4 regions of the Kitasatospora sp. NPDC058406 genome follow, and region 1 is predicted to be linked to each of the others. Evidence: riboswitches for the same ligand, from Rfam matches in the RefSeq annotation. Region 1 holds a riboswitch; each other region holds the start of a gene.
What was found. Region 1 has a riboswitch for cobalamin ahead of ACFWOG_RS02295 (cobalamin biosynthesis protein). Riboswitches for the same ligand answer to the same signal wherever they lie in the genome.

Region 1 (5,676 bases):
CGTGGCCGACCAGCAGCTCCGTCTCCCCGTGGTCCAGCACGGCGGCGGCGGTGTCCACCCAGAGCCAGGCGGCGTCCTCCGCCCCCAGCACGTCGGCCGGCGAGACCCCCTCGTCCGAGCGCTCGGCGAGCCAGAGGAGCGCGTACGGGCGCAGCACCGGCTCGTCGACGGCGGCCCGGACGGCCTGCTCGGCGGTGGAGCCGGCGACCCGGAGCGCCTCGAAGGCCAGGCCGCGGACCAGCGCGTCCTCGCCCTGCGCCGCCTCCAGCAGCTCGGCCACCGCCCGGTCGGCCGGGCGGGCCGCCAGCCAGGCGCGGTACTCGGCGCGGGCCGGGCCCGGCGAGTAGTCGGCGCAGGCGCTCAGCAGTTCCGGCGCGCTCTGCTCGATGTGGCCGGCGGCGGTCTGCGCGACGGTGCAGATCTCCTCCAGCTTGGCCCGCACCGCCCAGTGCCCGAGCGGCGACAGGTCGGCGGCGTTGTCCCGGCGGACCAGTGCGCCGACGGCGGCGAGGCCGTCCAGCATCCAGTCGAGGACGGCCGCCACGTCGGCGGGCGAGGCCGGGGTGTCGATCTGCGGCTCGCGGCAGGTGCCGCGGACCGCGGAGATCGCCGAGGCCGCGTGCGGGACGGGCGAGAGGCCGAAGGTGCTCTCGCCACCGCCGACCCGGCGCTCGTCCAGACCGCGCCGGAGCAGCTCCAGCAGCTCCATGTCGGCGACCGGGCCGTCCACCAGGTGCAGGAAGGAGAGCAGTTGCGGGGCCTGGTCGACGGCCTGCCCGGCGAGCACCGCGAAGACGCCGCGCAGGGCGGCGGGCGGGACCGGGGCGAGCAGGGTCCAGGCGTCGAACAGTGCCGACCAGCCGCGGACCACCGCCTCGTCGTCGTGCTCCCAGGCGTGCAGGCGCCAGCCGGGGACGGCGCCGCCGTCCCTGGCCTCGACCAGGCCGACCAGCAGCGCCTGGCCCCAGGCCTTGGCCGCGGCGCCCACCGTCATGGCGAGGGCGCGGCCGGCGGCCCGGGCGTCGTCGGGGAGCAGCTCGCCGCGCTTGTCGACCTCGTCGAGGTCGCCGGCCCAACGGGCGATCCGGACGGCGTCGACCAGCATGCGGCGGGCCAGCGGGGCGAGTTCGGCGGGTGCGGGGAAGCCCTCCGGCACGGGGACCCGGCCGCGGCCGGGTGCGGGGGCCGGGCCTCGTCGGCGGGGTACGCCGGAGGCCCCCGGCCTGGCGCCGGCGGGGCGGTGGGCAGTTCCGGGGAGACGGGTCACCGTCGCACCGGTACCGATCGTCGGCGGGAGCGGGGCATCACGGTCGCGCGGGTTCCGAGACGTCACGTCGAGCAGTCTTCCCCTTGTACCGGCCATCTGTCACATCCGGTTGCACGCGCGGGCCGGGCGGCGGGCGCGGGGCCTCCACAAGATCGGGCAACAGAGGCCAAACCGACTGGCTTGATCTTAGTGGCGGGTCCATGCCACTCGTGACCGGGGAGGGAGGGAAGGGGAAGCGGGGAGGAAAGGGAGAGGGGAAGCGGCCGCGGCGACCGGGGAGCCGCCGCGGCCGGGTGGACCGGGCCGGGCGCGCTCAGAGGAAGGGCGTGAGCCAACGGCGGAGGGTCTCCTCGTAGCGCTCCGGGTCGGTGTTCCAGAGTGCGGCGTGGTCACCGCCGGGAAAGGCCTGGAGGTTGACCACGTCCGGGCGCCTCCCGGCGAGGCGCTCGGCCGCGCGGAACGGGGCCACCGGGTCGTCCGGGCCGTGCAGCACCAGGGTGGGGACCCGCAGGTCGGTGCCGTCGGCGAGGCGCGCGAAGTCGGCCAGATCCAGGCCGGTGCGTCCCTCGGCGGCGAGCGCGCCCAGTTCGGCGGCCACGCCCCGGTAGCCGGCCCGGGCCGCACCGCGCCGCGCGCCGGCCGGCCAGTCCAGCACCGGCGAGTCCAGGATCAGGCTGCTGATCGAGCCTGCCCAGCCGGAGCGGGCGGCGGCCTGCAGGGCCGTGGTGGCGCCGAGCGACCAGCCGTAGAGGACGACCTTGCCGGCGCCGCTGTCCAGCGCGCGCCGGATCGCCGCCTCGACGTCGCGCCACTCGGTCTCGCCGAAGTGGCCGAGGCCGTCCGGGGAGGCCGGCGCACCCGCGTCGCCCCGGTAGCTGACGGCGAGCACCGGCAGGGCCAGCCGCCGGAGCAGCGGGAGCACCGGGAGAGCCTGGGAGCGGTCGGCGCCGGGGCCGTGCACCAGGATCACCCAGGTGCCCCGCGCGCCGTCCAGCCGCCAGGCGGGCAGCGCACCCAGCTCGCCCTCGACGGCGGTCTCGGTGAACGGGATCCCGAGCGCGGTCGTCGGGTCCCCGAGATGGACCCGGGGGGTGAAGCGGACCTCGGTACCGGGCGTGAGGGTGCCCCGGTCCGCCCGGAGCAGGCGGCGGGTGACGCCCTTCCCGTCGCTGTGCAGGACCTCGCCGACGACCGCGTGCCCGTCCTCTCCCCACTCCACGGCCCAGCGGCCGGGGCGTTCGCTCTCCGGGCCGCGGGTGAAGCCGACCCGCCCCGCGCCGAGGGTCAGGACCTGCACCGGGCCGGACCTCGCCCGGGCCGCGACGGCCGGGTGGACCATCCGCTCGGACGCCCGCCGGCCGATCACCAGCACGGCCGCCCCCGTACCGACGGCGGCGGCGGCCACGGTGGCCGCGATTCCCCAACGCATACTCGCTCCCCGCAGTTAAGTCCCGGTGCCGGAGGGTGTTCTGGCCCCAGTCCACTAGCGGCGGCGGCCGGTGGCCAGTAGGACACGGCCGTCCGTGTCAGATCGGGAGCAACGTCACACCGGGGCGCGAGCCTCCGGGGCGGGCCCGTGCGGGGCCGGGGCGGGGGCCGCGCGAGGACCGGCGGTGTGACCGAACGCTCCGTGACCTCGGTTGACTCCCGGTTCGGGGGCGTGATGGGATCCTTCAGCCATACGGAGGCAAGCAGAGGAAGCCGGTGCGAGTCCGGCGCGGTCCCGCCACTGTCACCGGGGAGCACGTCCGGACAATGCCACGGCGAGCCGTCAGAAGCCGCTGGAAGGCCCGGGCGTGCGTCCGACCCGGAAGCCAGGAGACTCTCGCCCCCGGTACGTCGATCCAGGGCGCGGACCCTGAGTGAGGACACCCACGCGATGCAGCCTGCCCCGGCCGCGACGACCCGCCACCGCACCCCGCCGTGCGTCCGCTGACCCGCGCCGCCGCGTTCGCCGCGGGCGCAGTCGCCGGATACCTCGCCGACACCCGGCTCGGCGATCCTCGCCGCGGCCACCCGGTCGCCGTCTTCGGCACCGCCGCGAACCGGCTGGAACGGCGGATCTGGCGCGACGACCGCGCCACCGGCACCGCCTACACCGCGCTCTGCGTGGGCACCGTCGCGGCCGGCGCCGTGGCCGCCGACCGGCTGCTCGGCCGCCGGCCGCTCGGGCGGGCCGCCCTGGCCGCCGCCGCGACCTGGACCGTGCTCGGCGGCACCTCGCTGACCCGGGAGGCCCGGACCATCGGCCGCTCGCTCGCCGCGGGCGACCTGACGGCGGCCCGGGAGCGGCTGCCGCACCTGTGCGGCCGCGACCCGAGCACCCTGGACGAGGCCCAGCTGGCCCGCGCGGTGGTCGAGTCGGTCGCCGAGAACACCGCCGACGCCGTGGTCAACGCGCTGGTCTGGGGCGGGCTCGCGGGCACACCGGGCCTGCTGGCGTTCCGCGCCGTCAACACCCTGGACGCGATGGTCGGCCACCGCTCGCCCCGGTACGCCCGGTTCGGCTGGGCCTCCGCGCGGCTGGACGACGTGGCCGGCTGGCCGGGCGCCCGGCTGACCGCGCTGCTGACCGTCGCCGCCGCGCCCGAACCGCGCACCGCCTGGCGGGTCTGGCGGCGGGACGGCTCCGCACACCCCAGCCCGAACGCGGGCCAGGCCGAATCGGCCTTCGCCGGTGCGGTCGGCGTCCGCCTGGGCGGGACGCTCCGGTACGGCGACCGCGTCGAGCACCGGCCGGTGCTCGGCGAGGGGCTCCGGCCGGTCGGGGTGGACGACATCGAGCGGGCCTGCGTGCTCTCCCGACGGGTGGGCGCGCTGGCGCTGGGTACGACGGTCGCCGGGCATCTGCTGCTCCGGGCGGCCCTGAGCAGGAGAAGGGGTGGGGCATGAGCAACGCACTGCTGGTCGCCGGGACGACCTCGGACGCCGGGAAGAGCGTGGTCACCGCCGGCATCTGCCGCTGGCTGGCCCGTCAGGGCGTCCGCGTCGCGCCGTTCAAGGCGCAGAACATGTCGCTGAACTCCTTCGTCACCGCGGACGGCGCCGAGATCGGCCGCGCGCAGGCGATGCAGGCGCAGGCCGCCCGGGTGGAGCCCGAGGCGGCCATGAACCCGGTGCTGCTCAAGCCCGGCGCGAACGGCCGCAGCCAGGTCGTGCTGCTCGGCCGGGCGGTCGCCGAGGTCGGCGCGCTGGACTACCGCGACCGCAAGCCGGTGCTGCTGGAGCGGGCCCTGGAGTGCCTCGCGGACCTGCGCCGCCGGTACGACGTGGTGATCTGCGAGGGCGCCGGCTCGCCCGCCGAGATCAACCTGCGGGACCGGGACATCGCCAACATGGGCCTGGCCACCGCCGCCGGGCTGCCGGTCGTCGTGGTCGGGGACATCGACCGGGGCGGGGTGTTCGCGGCGATGTACGGGACGCTGGCGCTGCTCTCGGCCGAGGACCAGCGGCACGTGGCCGGCTGGTTCGTCAACAAGTTCCGCGGCGACGCGCGGCTGCTCGCCCCCGGGCTGGAGATGCTCCGCGAGCTGACCGGCCGCCCGGTGCTGGGCACCCTGCCGATGCTGCCCGACCTCTGGCTGGACGCCGAGGACTCGCTCGACCTGTCCACCGTGGTCGACCGCACGGCCGGCCGCGGGCCGCTCGGCGCGGACGTGCTGCGGGTGACCGTGGTGCGCTTCCCCCGGCTGTCGAACTTCACCGACCTGGACGCGCTGGCCCAGGAGCCCGGGGTGCTGGTCCGCTGGGCCACCCGGCCCGAGGAGCTGGCCGACGCCGACCTCGTCGTGCTCCCCGGCACCCGGGCCACCGTCGCGGACCTCGCCTGGCTGCGCGAGCGCGGCCTGGAGACGGCGCTGAAGGCGCGGGCGGCGCAGGGCCGTCCCGTCCTCGGCGTCTGCGGCGGCTACCAGATGCTGGCGCGGACCGTCGTGGACGAGGTCGAGTCGAAGGCCGGCACCGTGGAGGGGCTCGGCCTGCTGCCGACGCACGTCCGGTTCGGCGTCGAGAAGGTGCTGGGCCGGCCGGTCGGCGAGGCGTACGGGCAGCGGGTCGAGGGCTACGAGATCCACCACGGCGTGGTCACCGTCGAGGGCGGCACCCCCTTCCTGGACGGCTGCCGGGTGGGCTCCGTCTGGGGGACGACCTGGCACGGCGCGCTGGAGAACGACGGTTTCCGGCGCGAACTGCTGCGCGACGTCGCCGCATCGGCCGGCCGGGCGTTCGTCCCCGCGCCGGACACCTCGTTCGCGGCGGCGCGCGAGGCCCGGCTGGACCGACTGGGGGAGCTGATCGAGGAACACGCGGACACCGACGCACTGTGGAAGCTGATCGAAGGCGGGGTGCCGGCGGCCGGATCGCTGCCGTTCCTGCCGCCCGGGGCCCCTTGGGGAGAATCGTGAGCGAGA
Region 2 (5,676 bases), on a different contig from region 1:
CGTCCAGGTCGCCGGCATGCCGGACGGACGGCGCTACCTGTGGACCGCCCGCGCCGTCACCCGTTCACCCGGGGGCTGGGGCCGCCCGGGCAAGACCTTCGCGATCGGGCTCGGCTGCGAACTCCGCCACGCCCACCGGCTGGTGTACTCCGCCGGCCTCGACCTGGGCGACGAGGGCGCGGCCACCCCGATCGGCCTCGGGTGCAAGGTGGGCGAACGCCCCGCCTGTCCGCAGCGTTCCGCGCCCGCCGTCGGCGTCCCGCCGGTGATCGACGAGCACACCAGCACGTTCGTGCCGTATCCCGCCCGCGCCGAACCGGAGGGGCGGGCGGCCGACGCCTGAGGGCGGCCCGGGGCGCGGTGGCCGGGCACGGGGAGCCCGCGCCCGGCCGGGGGGCCGGCCGCGGGTCAGCTGCCGTAGCGCAGTGACACGGTGTCGCCGACGTGGACGACGGTGGCCCGGGTGGCGCCGGTGGCGGCGGCACCGTCCAGGCTCACCTTCCAGGTCGACGCGCCGCTGTTGGCGGTGCCGTTGACCGCGGTGATCGTGCCGCTGCCGGTGGACGGCGTGACCGACGTGACGCAGCCGCTCGGTGTGGCGGTCGCGGCGGCGTCGAGGACGGCGCCCAGGGTCGTGGTGGCGCCGGTCGGGGTGAGGGTGACGGCGCAGACCTTCAGCGGGGCGGTGCCGTTGTCCACGACGAGGGCGAGCCGGGCGGCGGTGCCGGAGGTGAAGCCGGTGGTGGCGGCCCAGGCGGGCTCACCGGCCGCCGTCGGCGCGGGCGGGGTGGCGGTGAACCCGCCGCCGGCCACGGCGCGCAGGCCGTCCACGGAGGCGTAGGGGGACGGGGTGGTGTCGGTGGGCAGGTACTTGAAGCCGCCGCCGGGCTTGAACTGCTGGGCGATCAGGAAGTCGATCGGGGTCTTGCCGGTGCCGCTGGTGAAGTCGACGCCCTGCGCGTTGATCCCGCAGGCGTTGAGGCCGGACACGGCCCAGCCGTTGGAGTCGGTGTTGGCGCCCCACATCGAGTTGAAGGCGCCGGAGGCGACGAGCTTGCCCTTCAGGAAGTTCTTGGCCGCGACGACGGCGGAGTCGGTGTTGGGGACGCCGCCGCTGCACAGCGAGGCCATGGCGGCGCCGGTCATGTCGATGTCGCTGCCCTGGCCGAGCGCGACGGGGTCGCCGGCGGCCTTGCTGTAGTTCCAGCCGCCGTCGGTGTGCTGGTTGGCGCGCACGGTCGCGACCGAGGCGTCCAGCAGGGCCTGCGGGACGCGCTGCCCGCCGCCCTGGGTCCTGGCGCCGCCGAGGGCGAGCAGCCCGAAGACCGTGCCGTTGAAGTTGGCGGAGGGGCCGTAGTAGCCGGGCTCGGCGGTCTGCCAGTAGGCGACCAGGTCCGCGACGAGGTTGCGGCTCGGCCCGACGCGCGCGGGGTCGATCCCCGCGGCGTACGCGTTGAGGGCGCCGCGCTCGTAGTCGGTGACGACCGGCGAGGCGCCCGGCCAGGTGGCGGCGGCGAGCTGGTTGCGGTAGACGAGCCGGGCGTTCTTGGTGGCGTCGCCCCCGGGGGTCACGTCCGCCGCGGCCGTACCGGCGGCGGCCAGCGCGCTGAACGCCCACTCGTTGGAGAGCCCGCCGCCGGTGACGTAGCTCCCGTCCGCGGCCTGGAGGGACTTCAGGTAGGTGACGCCGGTGCTCTTCGAGGTGGCTATCTGGGCCGGGGTCGCGGTCGCGTGGGCGGGGACGGCCGACAGCACGAGGGCGCCGGCGGCCAGCGAGACGGTCACCGCGGAGGCGGCGCGTGAGGAGGCGAAGCGCGAGGAGGCGGGAACGGGCACGGAACGGCTCCTTGGTGTGGCGGGCGCCGATCCGGCCCCGGCCCCGGTGCCCGGTCGGGCGCGCGGCGGCTGGGGCGGCCGCCGCCCGGATCGCGTGGGCTGGCTTTCGCTGATGCTGCGCGGCCGGGCGGGCATTCGGGCTCGGGCCGGCACGGTCACCGCCCCACACCGCTGCGCGTCAGCCCCGGATTCACACCGGATTCCCCCGCTCGGCCACCGCGGACGCTACCGCACCGGCGGGGCAGTCACGAGGTGGGGAAGGAGACATGACGCTTCGTTGACGCCGACTCCGCGAGCGTGGTCTGATGAAATGCTTTTTCATCCTCGGCAGTCAGGGGAAGCCGGTCCGATTCCGGCGCTGACCCGCAACCGTAGACCCGCCCCACCCCGGGCTGGTGAGCCGGAATGCCTGCGCCGGGGCCTTGTTCCAGGAGTGCTTGCGTCGTCGTGGACTACGACGCGGTCAGAACGGCCCCGCGCGAAGGAGGCCGTCGGCTGCGCTGTGGCATCCCGACGACTGATCAGGGAGTCGCCGGTGAGGGCCAGCAGCAGTCGTACGAGTCACAGAGCCCGGGGGTTCACGTCCCTGGTGGCCACCGGTGCCGTCGCGATCGCCGCCGGCGGCACGGTCCTGCTCGGACACCCCGGCAGGGCCGCCGCGGACCCGATCGAGGAGTGCACCGCCACCACCGGAGCGATCGTCGCCGTCGACTTCGGCCACTGGGGCGGCGGAGTCGTCCGCGGCTGCGACGCCCACCCCACGACCGGGATGAACCTGCTGCACAACGCGGGCTTCACCACCACCGGCACCGAGCACGACGGCCCCGCCTTCATCTGCCGGCTCGGTAACGGCGCCTTCGCCAACGGCACCCAGTACCCCGCCGTCGCCGAGGAACCCTGCGTCAACACCCCCCAGGCGACGGCGTACTGGTCCTACTGGATCGCCGAGCCCGGCCAGGCGACCTGGTCCTACAGCCGCTACGGCGCCGGCACGCAGAAGCCCAGGCCCGGCGAGGTCGAGGCCTGGGTGTACGGCGGCACCGACATCGGCGGGACGAGCGGAGCGCCCTCCTTCACCCCGGACTCCGTCCGGGCCAGGAACACCGGTCCGTCGCCGTCCGCCTCCGCGTCGCCGTCGGCGTCGCCGAACCCGACCCTCCCGCCGCCCGCGGGAGACCCCGCCGCCGCGGCGGCCTGGCTGGCGGGCCGCCTCGTCAACGGCGAGTACATGGGGAACTGGGCCTTCGAGGGGGCCGACTTCCCCCGGACCGCCCTCACCGCGACAGCCCTGGCCGCCGCCGGGACCCAGGACCCGGCCCTGCGCAAGGTCGTCGCCTACCTCGCCGCCCACACCGACGCCTTCCTGTACCCGGACGGGCCGAGCGGCAAGCCCGACTCCAAGGCCGCCGCGCTGCTGGCCCTGGTCGCCGAGAGCACCGACGGCAACCCCCGGGACTTCGGCGGCCGCGACCTGATCGCCGCGCTCACCGACCACGTGTGCGTCGCGGCCGGCGAGAACGGGGAGTGCACCGCGGCCGGGGACTTCCACGGTGCGGCCTCGCCCTGGGTGCAGGCGTGGGCCGTGATCGCCCTGCAGCGCGCCGGCGTCACGCCGCCCGCCGCGACGCTCGCCCGCTTCACGGTCCTGCAGTGCGCCGACGGAGGCATCGCCGGCTCGATGATCGTGGCCGGCGGCCACTGCGAGTCCGACCCGGTGGCCACCGGCCTCGCCGTCCTCGCCCTGCGCCCGGCGGCCGGCTTCGAGCCCACCGCGAAGAAGGCCGCGGACCAGCTCGCCGCGAGCCAGCAGGCCGACGGCTCCTACGCCCCCTACGTCGGCGCCGCCGGCGACACCACGAGCACCGCCGCCGCGGCCCAGACGCTGAAGGCCGTCGGACAGGGGGCCAAACAGGCCACCGCCAAGGCCTGGCTGGCCGCCCGCCAGGGCGAGGACGGCGGCTTCGGCCCCGACGAGTCGACCACCGAGGCCGACGCGGCCGCCACCGAGCAGGCCGTCCTGGCCCTGACCGGAACCGATCTGACCACCGTCCGCCACAACCCGAACGGTGCCACCACCACCCCGCCGACCACGCCCGCCGGCCGGGCCCCCGACCTGGCCCGGGGCAGCTCCTACCTCACCGCCCCGGCCAACCTGATCGACGGCCACTACTACGAGGCGTTCCCGACCTTCGCGGACTTCGGCCTCACCATCGACGGCGCCTTCGCGCTCGCCGCCACGGGCGCGAACGACGCGGCCCTGCGCCGGATCGTCGACTTCCTCGACCAGCAGGGCACGGACCCCAACGGGCGCACCGTCAACGACTGGACCAGCATCGGCACCGAGTACGCGGGCGGCGGCTCGCTCGGCAAGGAGGCGCTGCTCGCCGAGGTCGTCGGCCGCAACCCGCGGGCCTTCGGCGGGCACGACCTGATCGCCGCCCTGGCCGCGGCCGTCTGCGCCAAGGCCGACGAGGCCGCCGGCTGCGCCGGCCCCGGCAACTACACCTACGCCACGTCGGTCTTCTCCCAGGCTCTCGGCATCATGGCCCAGCTGCGCGCCGGGGACACCGCGAGCGCCACCTCGCCGGTCGCCTACCTGGAGAGCCTCCAGCACGCCGACGGCTCCTGGCCGAGCCTCATCCCCGCCACCGGCGACTCCGACGTGGACAGCACCGCGATGGCCGCCATGGCACTCGCGCTCGTCCCCGGGGACGAGGCCGCGCGGGCGGTCGACAAGGGACTGGCCTGGCTGGCCGGGCGACAGCTGGCCGACGGGGGCTTCCCGGGTGCGGCCGGAGACTCCACCAACTCGGCCGCCCTCGCGGTCCAGGGCCTGACCCTCCGTCAGTCCGCCTACGCCGCACCGATCGCGAAGGCGCTCGACTTCCTCGCCGGGCAGCAGAACGGCGACGGGGGCTTCGACGTCGCCTCCGCCGGACAGCAGGGATCGGACGTGCGGGCCTCCACCCAGGCCGTGGGCGGTGCCACCGGGATCTCCTTCGGCACCCTGCGCCGCGACCTCGGCGGCACGCCGACACCCACCCCGACCGCGACGGCCACGCCGACCGGTACGCCGACGCCCACCGCCACGCCGACCCCGACCGCCACCGGCACCCCGACGCCCACGGCCACGCCCACGCCCACCGCGACATCGACCGTGACCGGCACGCCGTCGGGCACTCTGCCCGGTTCGCCGACGCCCACCGGTACTCCCGTACCCACCGGCACGCCCACGGCCGTCACCACGCCTACCGGGGGCACGACCGCCCGACCCGGTGACTCGCTGCTCCCCGGCGGGGCGGGCGGTGCCGGAGGCTCCGGTGGCGTCGGAGGTGCCGGTGATCCGGTGCGAGGCGACGGCGCCCCGGTCGGCGGCGCACACGTCCGGACCGACACCGGCAGCCTGGCCGGGACCGGGACCGGGACCGAGGCACTGGTGCTGACGACCGTCGCCGGCCTGCTGGCCGCCGTCGGCGCCGGAGCCGTCCTGGTCGCCCGTCGCCGGTCGGGCTCCACCCCGGGGCGTCACCGGTGATCCGGCGGATCGGCCGGATCTTCGGGGCCGCCACCGCGGCGCTCGCCTTCGCGATCGGCGGGCTCGGTGCGGGCGCGACCCCGGCCGCCGCGGCCCCGCTGCCGATCGAGCAGTGCACCACCGGCTCCGGCGTGGTGCTCGCGGTGGACCTCAGCAAGTGGGGCGGCCCGCTCCTGCGCTCCTGCGGGACCACCCCGACCACCGGGTACAGCCTGCTGAACCAGGGCGGCTGGAAGACCACCGGGACCGGGCACGACGGCCCGGCGTTCATCTGCCGGATCGGGTACAGCGGCTTCCAGGGCGGC
Region 3 (5,676 bases), on a different contig from region 1:
CACCGCCGTGCTCGCCGCCCTCGTCGCGTCCGCGCTGGGCCTGGGCACCGTCGCGCTGAGCGCCCCGAACGCCGCCTCCGCCGAGCCGCCCGCCGCCACCTCCGGCCCCGCCGCGTCCGGCCCCGGGTCCCCCGACGACCCCGCCGGGTCCCCCGGCCTCGCCGCTGCCGCCGCGGCCCCCGCCCCCGGTGACGTCGTGGTGACCGAGAGCTTCTCCGGCACCTCCCTCCCCGCCGGCTGGACCGCCGTGGAGGGCGACTGGAAGGTGGCGAACGGCCGGCTGGTCGGCACCTCCGCCAACTCCGGCCAGCAGAGCCGGATCACCTTCGGCCGCCACCTCGACGACTTCCGCATCGAGGCGACCGCCCGCTTCGAGTCCGTCGTGGACAACGCCCGCTGGGCGGCGCTCGGCCTGGACGTCCCGGCGAGCGGCGCCACCCCGTGGTCGATCGCCACCGTGCGGACCGGCACCACCGCCGCCAACGGCCTGGAGTTCGCCCGGCGGACCACCGCCAACAGCTGGCTCGTCACCGACACCGCCGCCGCCCCGGTCGCCGCCGGCACCGGCCGCGACGTGCGGATCGCCGTCGAGGTGCACGGCACCACCGCCCGCTGGATCTTCGACGGCCGGGAGGCCGCCCGCACCACCCAGGTCGCCCGCAGCGCCGACGGCGGCCAGGCGCTCGTCGTCAACGGCGCGAAGGTGTCGTTCGACGACCTCAGGGTGACCGCGCTCGCCCCGGGCGGCCTGCTCCGGCCGGCGGACTCCCCGCTCACCGTCTTCGCCCACCGCGGCGCCTCCTCCGCGGCACCGGAGAACACCCTGGTCTCGGACGAGGTCGCCCGGCGCGGTGGCGCCGAGTGGATCGAGAACGACGTCCAGCCCAGCAAGGACGGCGTGCCGTACATCCTCCACGACGACACGGTGGACCGCACCACCGACGGCCAGGGGCGGATCCGCGACCTGACCTCCGCCCAACTGGACGCGCTGGACGCCGGTTCCCGGTTCGGCCCGGCCTACGCGGGTGCCCGGGTGCCCACGCTCGCGGCGCAGTTGGAGGATCTGCGCACCCGTGGCGGCAACCTGCTGCTGGAGATCAAGGGCCGGCACAGCCGCGACGAGGTCGCCCGGATCGTCAAGGAGGTGCGCGACCACGGGATGGCGGGCCGCGTCCTCGTCCAGAGCTTCGAGGTGGACGCCCTGCGGCACACCCGCGAGCTGGCACCGGAGTTGCCGCTCGGCCTGCTGCGCAGCACCCTCGACGCCGACCCGGTGGCGATCTCCAGGGAGCTCGGCCTGGCCGCCTACAACCCCTCGGACGGCGCCGTCTCCGCCCGGCTCGGCGTGGTGAAGGACCTGCACGCGGCCGGCGTCGCGGTCAACGTCTGGACGGTCGACGCGGCCGCCCGGTGGAAGGCGCTGGAGGCCGCCGGCGTCGACGGCATCATCACCAACCGTCCGGCGGAGCTCGCCGGCTGGAACGCCGCCTGGCAGCAGGCCGGCGCCGTCGCGCCGCCCGCCGCACCCACCGTGGCGATCACCTCCCCGGCCGCCGGGGCCGCCCTGGACCGTGCCCAGCAGCCGGTCACCGCGGTGCAGGCGCGCGGCGCCGACTCCGTTCGGCTGACCCTGGACGGTGCCGAGCTCACGCCGGGCACCGCGCTCGACACCACGGCGCTCGCGCTCGGCCGGCACACCCTGCGGGCGGAGGCGACCGGCCCCGGCGGGCGGGCCGAGACGACGGCCGAGTTCACCGTCGCGGCCACGCCGACCGGTCTGGCCTCGCTGGTCCTCACCTCGGGGGCGGACCGCAACGCCGTCGCCACCCTGACCGTGATGCTCGGCCAGGGCCAGTACGGGCCGCTCGCCCGGTGGGCCGAGAACCAGTCCGGCCGGACCGTCCCCGCCGACCGGGCCCGACTGATCGCCGCCGACGCCCTCGCCCTCGGCGGTACGCCCCCCGCCAACGGCTGACCGCACCCCGGCGCACCCCGGCCGAACCGACCGCGTCGGCCGCACGACCGGCACCGGCGCACCCCGGCCGAACCGACCGGCACCTGCGCACCGACCGCCGGACCCCGTGCCCGCTCGCCCGGCACGGGGTCCGGCGTCCGCCGGGGGCTCCGTCGATCCGTGCGGCGTCGCCCTGTGCCTAGGATTGATCGCCTGGCCGGTCGGCCGCTCACCCACGTGCCCGAAGGTGGATCGTTCATGGCAATCCCGCAGCAGCAGGCGGGCCCTCCCGGAGTGGACGACGGGGTCTTCGGCGACCCCGTGGTGATCGAGCGGTCCGGCCGCCCGGAGGACGGTGAGTGCCGCCATCTCCTGGTGTGGCGGGCCGGACCCGGCTGGCGGATGCTCAGCAGCGCCGTGCTGGGCGGCGGCCTGGGCGAGCGGGAGTGGCTGGTCAACGCCCAGGTCCGGGCCGGGTACGGCAGGACGGACCCGGACCGGCACCTGGCCGAGCTGGCGGAGGACCTGGGGCTGCGGGGTCCGGGCGTCGGGCTGATGACCGCCGCCCGGGTGGACGCCTTCACCTGGGCCCGCGACCACGGCGTCACCGCGGTGGTGACGACCGGAATCGGCGTGCCGACCTGGGCGTCGGCGCCCGCCGACGGCGACGCGCCCGGCGACGCGCTCGTTCCCGGCACGATCAACATCGTGGTCGTCGTTCCGGTGGCCCTCTCGGACGCGGCCGCCGTCAACCTCGTGGCCACCGTGACGGAGGCCAAGGTCCAGGCGCTGCTCGAAGCCGGGTACGACTGCTCGGGGACGCCGTCGGACGCGGTCTGCGTGGCGGTGCGGCGGACCGGTCCCGGCCGGGAGGCGGAGCCGTTCGGCGGCCCCCGGTCCCGCTGGGGATCCCGCGCCGCCCGCGCCGTCCACGCGGCCGTCGTGCTGGGCGCCGAGCGCGACCGGGCCGGCCGCGTCCGGGGACCCGTGCCCGGTCACCTGCGGTCCACGCCCGGGTGCGGTCGGACCTTCGTGCTCTCCGACGAGTAGCGGCACGGCCGGGGCGCGGGGTTCCGGGACGGCGGGCCGGCACCCGCACCGGCCGGTCCGGTCCTGTCCTGTCCTGTGCCGTCCGGCCCTCCGCCGCCCGTCCGGGGCCCTGGCGGCGTCTCAGGATGTGGACGTCCTGGTGTCCTTGTGTTCTCCCGGTACCGGATTCGTCCTAAGCTGGGCGGGCAGCTGGTTCGCCCTGCCCACCAGGCAGGCGCGTCGTAAGAGGGAACCCGGTGGGAATCCGGGACTGCCCCGCAGCGGTGAGTGGGAACGACCGCCGTCATACGCACTGGGCCCGGTCGGGTCTGGGAAGCGACGGCCAGTAGGTGTCCGCCCTTTCGGGCGGGCGTGTCCACGAGTCCGAAGACCTGCCCGTTGCCCGCACGCGACCCGTTCGCGCGCGGACATCCCGGTGACCTCGTGGGCGGGTCGGCGTACATACCAGGCGGATCCGGCGCTTCTCGTGCGCACGCGGTCCCGCCCGGTTCGTCACCCCTTCGCGCCTCCGTCCCGTCACCGGGGCCACAGACAGGCTCGCGAAGGAGAGTCCCTTGACAGCGAAGTCCGCAGCCGCGGCAACCCTGGCCACCGTGTACGGATACCCCCGCCAGGGCGGTGGCCGTGAGCTCAAGAAGGCGATCGAGGGGTACTGGAAGGGCGCCGTGAGCGCCGACGCCCTGCTGGCCACCGCCGCCGACCTGCGTCTGGAGAACTGGAGCAGGCTCGCCGGGGCGGGCGTCCAGGAGGTGCCCACCGGCGACTTCTCGCTCTACGACCACGTGCTGGACACCACGGTCGCCGTCGGCGCGATCCCGCCGCGTCACCGGGCGGCGGTCGAGGCCGACCCGCTGGACGGCTACTTCGCCATGGCGCGCGGCACCCAGGACGTCGCGCCGCTGGAGATGACCAAGTGGTTCGACACCAACTACCACTACCTGGTGCCCGAACTCGGCCCCGACACCGTCTTCACCGCGAACTCCGCCAAGGCGGTCGCGGAGTTGCGCGAGGCCCTGGACCTCGGCCACAGCGCCCGTCCGGTGCTGGTCGGCCCGGTCACGTACCTGCTCCTCGCCAAGCCCGCCCCGGGCGTCCCCGAGGACTTCCAGCCGCTCACCCTGCTCGACCGGCTGCTGCCCGTCTACGCCGCCCTCCTCGCCGACCTGCACGAGGCCGGCGCCGCCTGGGTCCAGTTGGACGAGCCGGCGCTCGTCCAGGACCGCACCCCCGCGGACCTGAACGCCACCGCGCGCGCCTACCGCGACCTCGGTGCCCTCGCCGACCGGCCCAAGCTGCTGGTCGCGAGCTACTTCGACCGCCTGGGCGCCGCGCTGCCCGTGCTGGCCAGGGCCCCGATCGACGGCCTCGCCCTGGACTTCACCGGCCCGGCCGCCGCCAACCTGGGCGACCTGGCCGCCGCGGGCGGCCTGCCGGGCAAGCGGCTGGTCGCCGGTGTGGTGGACGGCCGCAACATCTGGATCAACGACCTGGAGAAGTCGCTCTCCACCCTGGCCACCCTGCTCGGGCTGGCCGGCACCGTCGACGTGGCCCCGTCGTGCTCGCTGCTGCACGTCCCGCTGGACGCCGCCGCCGAGCGCGACCTCGACCCGCAGATCGCCCGGTGGCTCGCCTTCGCGCGGCAGAAGGCCAACGAGGTCGCCCTGCTCGCCCGCGGCCTGCGCGAGGGCACCGGCGCGATCACCGCCGAACTCGCCGCCAACCGCGCCGACCTGGCGTCCCGCGCCAACTCCCCGATCACCCGTGACCCCGCGGTGCGGGCCCGCACCGCGGCCGTCACCGAGGCGGACGCCCGCCGGGCCCAGGCCTACCCGGAGCGCGCCGAGGCCCAGCGCACCCGCCTCGGCCTGCCGCTGCTGCCGACCACCACGATCGGGTCGTTCCCGCAGACCTCCGAACTGCGGGTGGCCCGGGCCGACCTCACCGCCGGGCGGATCGACCCGGCCGCGTACCGGGAGCGCATCCGGACCGAGGTGCGGGAGGTGATCGCCTTCCAGGAGAAGGCCGGCCTGGACGTCCTGGTGCACGGCGAGCCCGAGCGCAACGACATGGTCCAGTACTTCGCCGAGCAGCTCACCGGCTACCTCGCCACCCGGCACGGCTGGGTGCAGTCCTACGGCACCCGGTACGTCCGCCCGCCGGTGCTGGCCGGTGACATCTCGCGCCCGCACCCGATGACCGTCGACTGGTTCCGCTACGCGCAGGACCTGACGGACCGTCCGGTGAAGGGCATGCTCACCGGGCCGGTCACCATGCTCGCCTGGTCCTTCGTCCGGGACGACCAGCCGCTCGCCGACACGGCCTTCCAGGTCGCCCTCGCCCTGCGCGACGAGGTCACCGACCTGGAGGCCGCCGGCGCGGTCGTCGTGCAGGTCGACGAACCGGCGCTGCGCGAGACGCTCCCGCTGCGCTCCGCCGACCGCCCGGCCTACCTGGACTGGGCCACGGTCGCCTTCCGCCTCGCGACCTCGGGCGTGCGGGTCGACACCCAGATCCACACCCACATGTGCTACGCCGAGTTCGGCGCGATCATGACGGCCATCGACGAGCTGGACGCCGACGTGATCTCGCTGGAGGCGGCCCGTTCGCACATGGAGGTCGCCGGTGAGCTGGCCGCGGCCGGCTACCCGCGCGAGGTCGGGCCGGGCGTGTGG
Region 4 (5,676 bases), on a different contig from region 1:
AGCCGCCGCGCCTGGTGTTCAAGGACGGACCGAGGCTGCAGTCGGTCGCCTTCGCCACCCGGGCGGAGGCGATCCTGGCAGCCGGCGGAACGTCCGCCCAGCTGTGGGATCCGACGACCTTCGGGACGTGGTCCCTCCTCCACGACCACCGGGGGACGGTCGTCGCCGCCGCGCTCGACCCACGCGCCGCACGGGTCGCCACGGGCGGGACCGAACGGATCGTCAGGATCTGGGACACCTCGACCGCCGAGGTCGTCCACCGGCTGACCGACCTCAACGGATGGGTGCTCGCGCTGCGCTTCGTCGCCGACGGCACGCAACTCGTCGCCGTGGACGGCGACGGCGAGGCGGGCCTCTGGGACGTCCGGACGGGCGCGCTGCTGGCACGCTCCCACCGGCTCGGTTCCCGGTCGGAGACGGGCGCAGCACCCGGTGCGCCGGCGGCCCCCTGGCAGCAGGAGGCCGCCCGCCACGACTGGAGCCGCATCGCGTGCTCCTGTCGTCGGGGAGCCCGCCACGTCCCGGAGGACTTCGCACGGCTCATGGCCGCGCGGACGCCCGAGGAGGCGTCGGGACACGGGCTGGTGGGCGACGTCGAGTCCCAGGGCTTCCTCTCCGAGGCCTCCCTGCCGTTGGCCTCGATGCTCCTCCTGGCACTGGAGCACGAGCAGCTGTCGGCGCCGGCCCGCTACCGGGTGCTCGACCTGCTGATGGCGTGCGTGGAGGGTGAAGCCGACCTCAGCGCCTCGGCGGCCGGCCACCCCGACATCGAGGAGGAGTGCTGCGACGCGGTGCGGCGCGGGATCCCGCTCTTCTACGAGGAGTTGGCCGCCGGGAGCACGCCCGGTGCCGGCGAGCCCGCCTACCTCATCCTGCGTGCCCTCGGCGAGGACACGGAGCGGCTGGACGGCATCCGGAAGGCCGGTCTCGGGTAGGCGTTCCCTGAGGTGTGCCTCGTGATCCGGGGGCCGGGCGGTGATGCCGACCGGCCCCCGGATCATGTTCGAGCGGTCCCGCCAGGTGGCCGCCGGCCGATCCCGGAGGCGGCCCGGAAGGCCGGGTGGGAGACGAAGGGCAGTGCCCCGGGCGCCGGGGCCGACGCCGACCACGAGCCCCGGAAACTGCTCGGCGACGCCGACCGACCGTTCTCGGCCACCCGGGCGCGCTCGCCGACGAACCATCCGAACGATCGCCCCAGGTACCGGCCGACACCGACCTGACCACGCCTGATACCTTGCAGTGGCCATGGTGTTCGGGAAACCGGTCTGAGTCCGGTGCGGCCCTCGCCACTGTTGCCGCGGAGTGCCGCGGCCCTCGCTGACCGGCTCTGCCAGCGGTCAGGGCCACTGGGTCGGCTGGAAGAGCCACCCGGGAAGGTCGGCTGCGGCGTGTCGATGCGGAAGCCAGGAGACCGGCCACGGCGCGACATGTTCCACGAGGGTTTTGGAGAACACGTGCCCAGCGCTCTGCCGTACCCGTTCCGTTCCATACGTTCCGCACGTCCCGTAGGTGCCGCAGGTCCCACAGGTCCGGTGCGCGTCGGCCGCGCGGTCGCGGCCTTCCTGTTCACCGGTGTGCTCGGCGCCTGCGCGGGCGCCCCCGCACCCGACGCGCCCAGTGCGACGGCCGGCAGTGCCGGGCCGGTCACCGTGAACAACTGCGGGACCACCGTGACGGTCGGCGCGCCGCCCGAGCGGCTGGTGACGCTCAATCAGGGTGCCACCGAGGTGGCCCTGGCCCTCGGCCTGGAGTCCCGCATGGCCGGTACCGCCTATCTCGACAATGCCGTCCCGGAGAAGTGGAAGGCGGCCTACGACTCCGTGCCGGTGCTCTCCAAGGACTACCCGACGAAGGAGAAGCTCCTCGCGGCGCGGCCCGACTTCCTGTACGCCTCCTACTCCAGCGCGTTCACCGACAAGGTCGCGGGCACCCGGGACGAGCTGGGCGGCCAGGGCATCCCGTCGTACCTGTCCCCGTTCGGCTGCTCGGACAAGAGCCAGGTGCCGCCGCCGACCTGGCAGGCGATGTGGGGCGAACTGAACGACGTCGCCAGGGTCTTCGGTGTCACGGAACGGTCCGCCGCGATCCAGCGGCAGCAGGAGCAGCAGCTGGCCCAGTTCACGGCGACGGCCGCGGGCAAGGGCCTGAAGGTCCTGTGGTTCGACTCGGACACCAAGGCACCGTTCGTCGGCTCCGGCCACGGCGGGCCTCAGCTGGTGCTCGACGCCGTGGGGGCCCGCAACGTCTTCGCAGACCTGCCCGGTGCCTGGCAGAACGTGAGCTGGGAGAAGGTCGTCGCCGCGGACCCGGACGCCATCGTGCTCGCGGACGCCGACTGGGACACGGCCCAGTCCAAGATCGACTATCTGCAGGGCGACCCGGTGCTGAGCAAGCTCACCGCCGTGCAGCGCAAGGCCTTCGTGGTGGTGCCGTTCTCCGAGTCGACCCCCGGTGTGCTGCTCGCCGACGGTGCCGCCCGGGTGTCGGCGGGACTGGGCCGACTGCACCCGGGATCATGACCGCCACGTCCCCTCCCGCCGTGCGGCTCACCGGTCCGGGCCGCACGGCGGCGGCCCTGGCCGTCGCCGCGGCCCTGCTCCTGGCCACCGTGCTCCTCGGTCTGGCCGTGGGCTCGCACCACGAGCCGGTCCGGACGGTGATCGACGTCGTGGTGCGCCGTCTCGGGCTGGGCGACCCGCACGTGACGCTGCTGGACGACCAGATCGTCTGGCAGTTGCGGCTGCCCCGGGTTCTGGGAGCGGCTGCCACCGGCGCCGGTCTCGCGGTCTGCGGTGCCGTGCTGCAGACGCTGACCGGGAACGACCTGGCCGATCCCTTCCTGCTCGGGATCTCGGACGGAGCCGCCGCCGGCGCGGTCACCGTGATCGTCCTCGGGGTCGGCGTGTCCGGCGCCGTGGGAACGGGCGCGGTGGCGACGGCGGCGTTCGCCGGCGCCCTGCTCGCGGCCGTCGTCGTGCTGGCCCTGGCCGGTGCGCGCACCCGGACGCTGCCGACCACCCGGACCGTGCTCGCCGGCATCGCCGTCGGGCAGATGTGCGGGGCCTACACCTCGTTCGCCGTAATGGTCCTCGGGGACCGCGACGCGGCGCGCGGTGTCATGGAGTGGACGCTGGGCTCGGTCGCCGGCGTGCGGTGGCCCACCGCCGTCTTCCTGACCGCGGTCGCGCTGGCCGGGGTCACGGTCCTGGCATCCTCGGCCCGCGACCTGGACGCCTTCGCCTTCGGCGAGACCGCCGCCCGCTCCCTCGGCGTCCACGTCGAGCGGACCCGCTGGGTCCTCGTCGCCGTCGCTGCGCTGGTGACCGCGTGCCTGGTCGCCCACACCGGCGTCATCGGGTTCCTCGGCCTGGTCGTACCGCATGTGGTCCGTCTCGTCTGCGGCCCGCGCCACGCCGTCCTGCTGCCCGTGTCGGCGCTGACGGGTGCGTCGCTCCTGGTGGGCAGCGACATCCTGGCGCGCTCGGTCCTCCCCGACCGGGAGATTCCCGTCGGCGTCATCACGGCCGGGCTCGGAGCACCCTTCTTCGCCTGGCTGCTGTGGCGCCAGGGCCGGGCCGACGGGAGGGGGCGGTGACGGTGACACACCCCGTCGAGCTGCGCGCGGAGGGACTTCGTGTGCGCATCGGCGGAGCCACCCTGCTGGACGCGGTGTCGCTCACGTTCGGCCCCGGCCGGATCACGGCCCTGCTCGGGCCCAACGGCGCCGGGAAGTCCACCCTGCTGCGCGCGGTCGCCGGACTGACCCGTCCGAGCGCCGGTCGGGTCCTCCTGGACGGCGAGGACCTCCACGCGCTCACGGCCCGCCGACGGGCCCGACAGGTGGCCTTCCTGGAGCAGCAGGCGGACACCCGGCTGTCGCTGCCGGTCCGTCAGGTCATCGAGCTCGGCCGCACCCCGCACCGCAGCCGCTGGCCCGTGCCGGCGAACACAGCCGCCGACGCCCACGAGCGGGCCGTGTTCGCCGACGCCGTGGCCGCAGCCGACGTCGGCCATCTGCTCGACCGCTCCTGGCCGACGCTGTCGGGTGGCGAGCGGCAGCGGGTCCAGCTCGCACGGGCGCTGGTGCAGGAGCCCGGCGTCCTGCTGCTCGACGAGCCCACCAACCACCTCGACCTGCGCCACCAACTCGGCTTCCTCGAAACCGTCCGGGGGCTGGGCATCACCACGGTGGCGGCCCTGCACGACCTCGAACTCGCCGCCGCCTACTGCGACGAGGCCGCCGTCCTGCTCGACGGCCGCCTGGTCGCCCACGGGACCGGTCCCGAGGTGCTCACCTCGCCCATGATCGCGCGCGTCTACGGCGTCGACGCCACCGTGGAACGCCACCCCCGGCACGACCGACCGCACATCCGGTGGAACGGACTGCTCCACGAGAGGAAGACGCCATGACCTCCCCGGTCCCCGAAGCCAACGCCCGCCGCGGCGCCGCACTCCTGGTCGGCATGTCGATCGCGGAAGCCGTCCGCCGTGACGAACTCCTCAGGACAGCGGCCTCGCACCGGGCCTCGATCGCGTTCCTGCAGCAGGCCGACCCCTCGTTGTCGGCCGAGCTGACCAGGCTGGCCGACGCGGGCACCGAGACCGTGGTCGTGATCGGCGTCCGGCTCACGGCCTCCGGCCCGGCCCAGTCCTGGCTGCGGCGGATCGCCGCGCACTGGTGGCGCGAGCGCGCGGGCCACCGCCCCGAACTCCTCGTGGCGACCCGCCTCGCCGCTTCGCCCGACGAGGTCGCCGCGGTGGCCGCGACGACGAAGGCCGTCACCGGCAAGGAGCCCGGCCTCACGTCCGCGGCCTGGGAGGACGTCACCGGCCACCGGCACCAGGTCCTGGTGTGCCGCGGCCCGCGCTGCGCGGCCCGGGGTGCCGAGGAAGGCCTGCGCGCCCTGGTGCAGAAGCTGACCGAGCAGGGTCTCGGCGACGACGACGTGCTCGTGACCCAGACGGGATGCCAGTTCCCGTGCAACCAGGCACCCGTCGTCAGCGTGCAGCCCGACGACGTCTGGTACGGCGGGGTCGACCCGGCTGTCGCAGACCGCATCGTCACCGAGCACCTCGCCGGCGGACGACCGGTGGAGTCCAACCGGCTCCCCCGCCACCGGAAGGAGCAGACGGGCCACCACGGCTGATCGCGATCACCGGCACGGGAGCGGGGCCGCGCCCGCGCAGAGCCCCCCGAAGGCGTGGGCGAGCGTCGCGCCTGCGGCCCCGCAACGCAGCCGCGCACGACTCGACCCCGCCTGCGCGCCTTCGGCGGGGTCGAGTCGTGCGCGGCGGGGAACTGCCCGTCAGACCGCCGGAGCGGGGACGGCCGTACGGTCCTCGGCAGGCGCGGCGGGGGTGAGGGCCCGCTGTGCCAGGGCTCCGAAGACCAGGGCGAACCCGGTCCAGAGCACGACCTGCAGACCGATCGAGGCGAGCCGGAAGTCCCACATCAGCCCGGCCGGGAAGCCGTCCGGGATCGCGTCGTCGTTGGACGGCAGGACGACGGCGAGCACGGCCATCACCACGGCGTAGCCGAGACCGGCCGCGACAACGGCGTTCCACGTGCCCAGACGCGGGGCCAGGCGCTTGCCGAGGATCACCGCGGCGACGCCGATCAGCACGCTGAGGGCGATCATCAGGAAGAACAGCGCCGTGCGCTTCCCGATGGTGTCC

Region 2: linked by a shared signal. The riboswitch ahead of ACFWOG_RS28360 (prenyltransferase/squalene oxidase repeat-containing protein) and the one ahead of ACFWOG_RS02295 (cobalamin biosynthesis protein) in region 1 are both predicted to bind cobalamin.
Region 3: linked by a shared signal. The riboswitch ahead of metE (5-methyltetrahydropteroyltriglutamate--homocysteine S-methyltransferase) and the one ahead of ACFWOG_RS02295 (cobalamin biosynthesis protein) in region 1 are both predicted to bind cobalamin.
Region 4: linked by a shared signal. The riboswitch ahead of ACFWOG_RS12850 (ABC transporter substrate-binding protein) and the one ahead of ACFWOG_RS02295 (cobalamin biosynthesis protein) in region 1 are both predicted to bind cobalamin.

The regions. Positions count from the first base shown of each region.
Region 1 is NZ_JBHXKE010000005.1:63,943-69,618, forward strand. It holds gene ACFWOG_RS02285 (hypothetical protein) at 1-1,333, opposite strand, end outside; gene ACFWOG_RS02290 (alpha/beta hydrolase) at 1,581-2,696, opposite strand; cobalamin riboswitch at 2,961-3,092, shown strand; gene ACFWOG_RS02295 (cobalamin biosynthesis protein) at 3,191-4,159, shown strand; gene ACFWOG_RS02300 (cobyric acid synthase) at 4,156-5,670, shown strand.
Region 2 is NZ_JBHXKE010000173.1:12,856-18,531, reverse strand. It holds partial or broken gene ACFWOG_RS28370 (short-chain fatty acyl-CoA regulator family protein) at 1-343, shown strand, start outside; gene ACFWOG_RS28365 (hypothetical protein) at 409-1,836, opposite strand; cobalamin riboswitch at 1,966-2,042, opposite strand; cobalamin riboswitch at 2,115-2,268, shown strand; gene ACFWOG_RS28360 (prenyltransferase/squalene oxidase repeat-containing protein) at 2,426-5,371, shown strand; gene ACFWOG_RS28355 (hypothetical protein) at 5,368-5,676, shown strand, end outside.
Region 3 is NZ_JBHXKE010000077.1:23,687-29,362, forward strand. It holds gene ACFWOG_RS17340 (glycerophosphodiester phosphodiesterase) at 1-1,975, shown strand, start outside; gene ACFWOG_RS17345 (adenosylcobinamide amidohydrolase) at 2,213-3,004, shown strand; cobalamin riboswitch at 3,178-3,398, shown strand; gene metE (5-methyltetrahydropteroyltriglutamate--homocysteine S-methyltransferase) at 3,559-5,676, shown strand, end outside.
Region 4 is NZ_JBHXKE010000051.1:17,048-22,723, reverse strand. It holds gene ACFWOG_RS12855 (WD40 repeat domain-containing protein) at 1-935, shown strand, start outside; cobalamin riboswitch at 1,230-1,435, shown strand; gene ACFWOG_RS12850 (ABC transporter substrate-binding protein) at 1,533-2,519, shown strand; gene ACFWOG_RS12845 (FecCD family ABC transporter permease) at 2,516-3,595, shown strand; gene ACFWOG_RS12840 (ABC transporter ATP-binding protein) at 3,592-4,410, shown strand; gene ACFWOG_RS12835 (ferredoxin) at 4,407-5,147, shown strand; gene ACFWOG_RS12830 (CbtA family protein) at 5,307-5,676, opposite strand, start outside.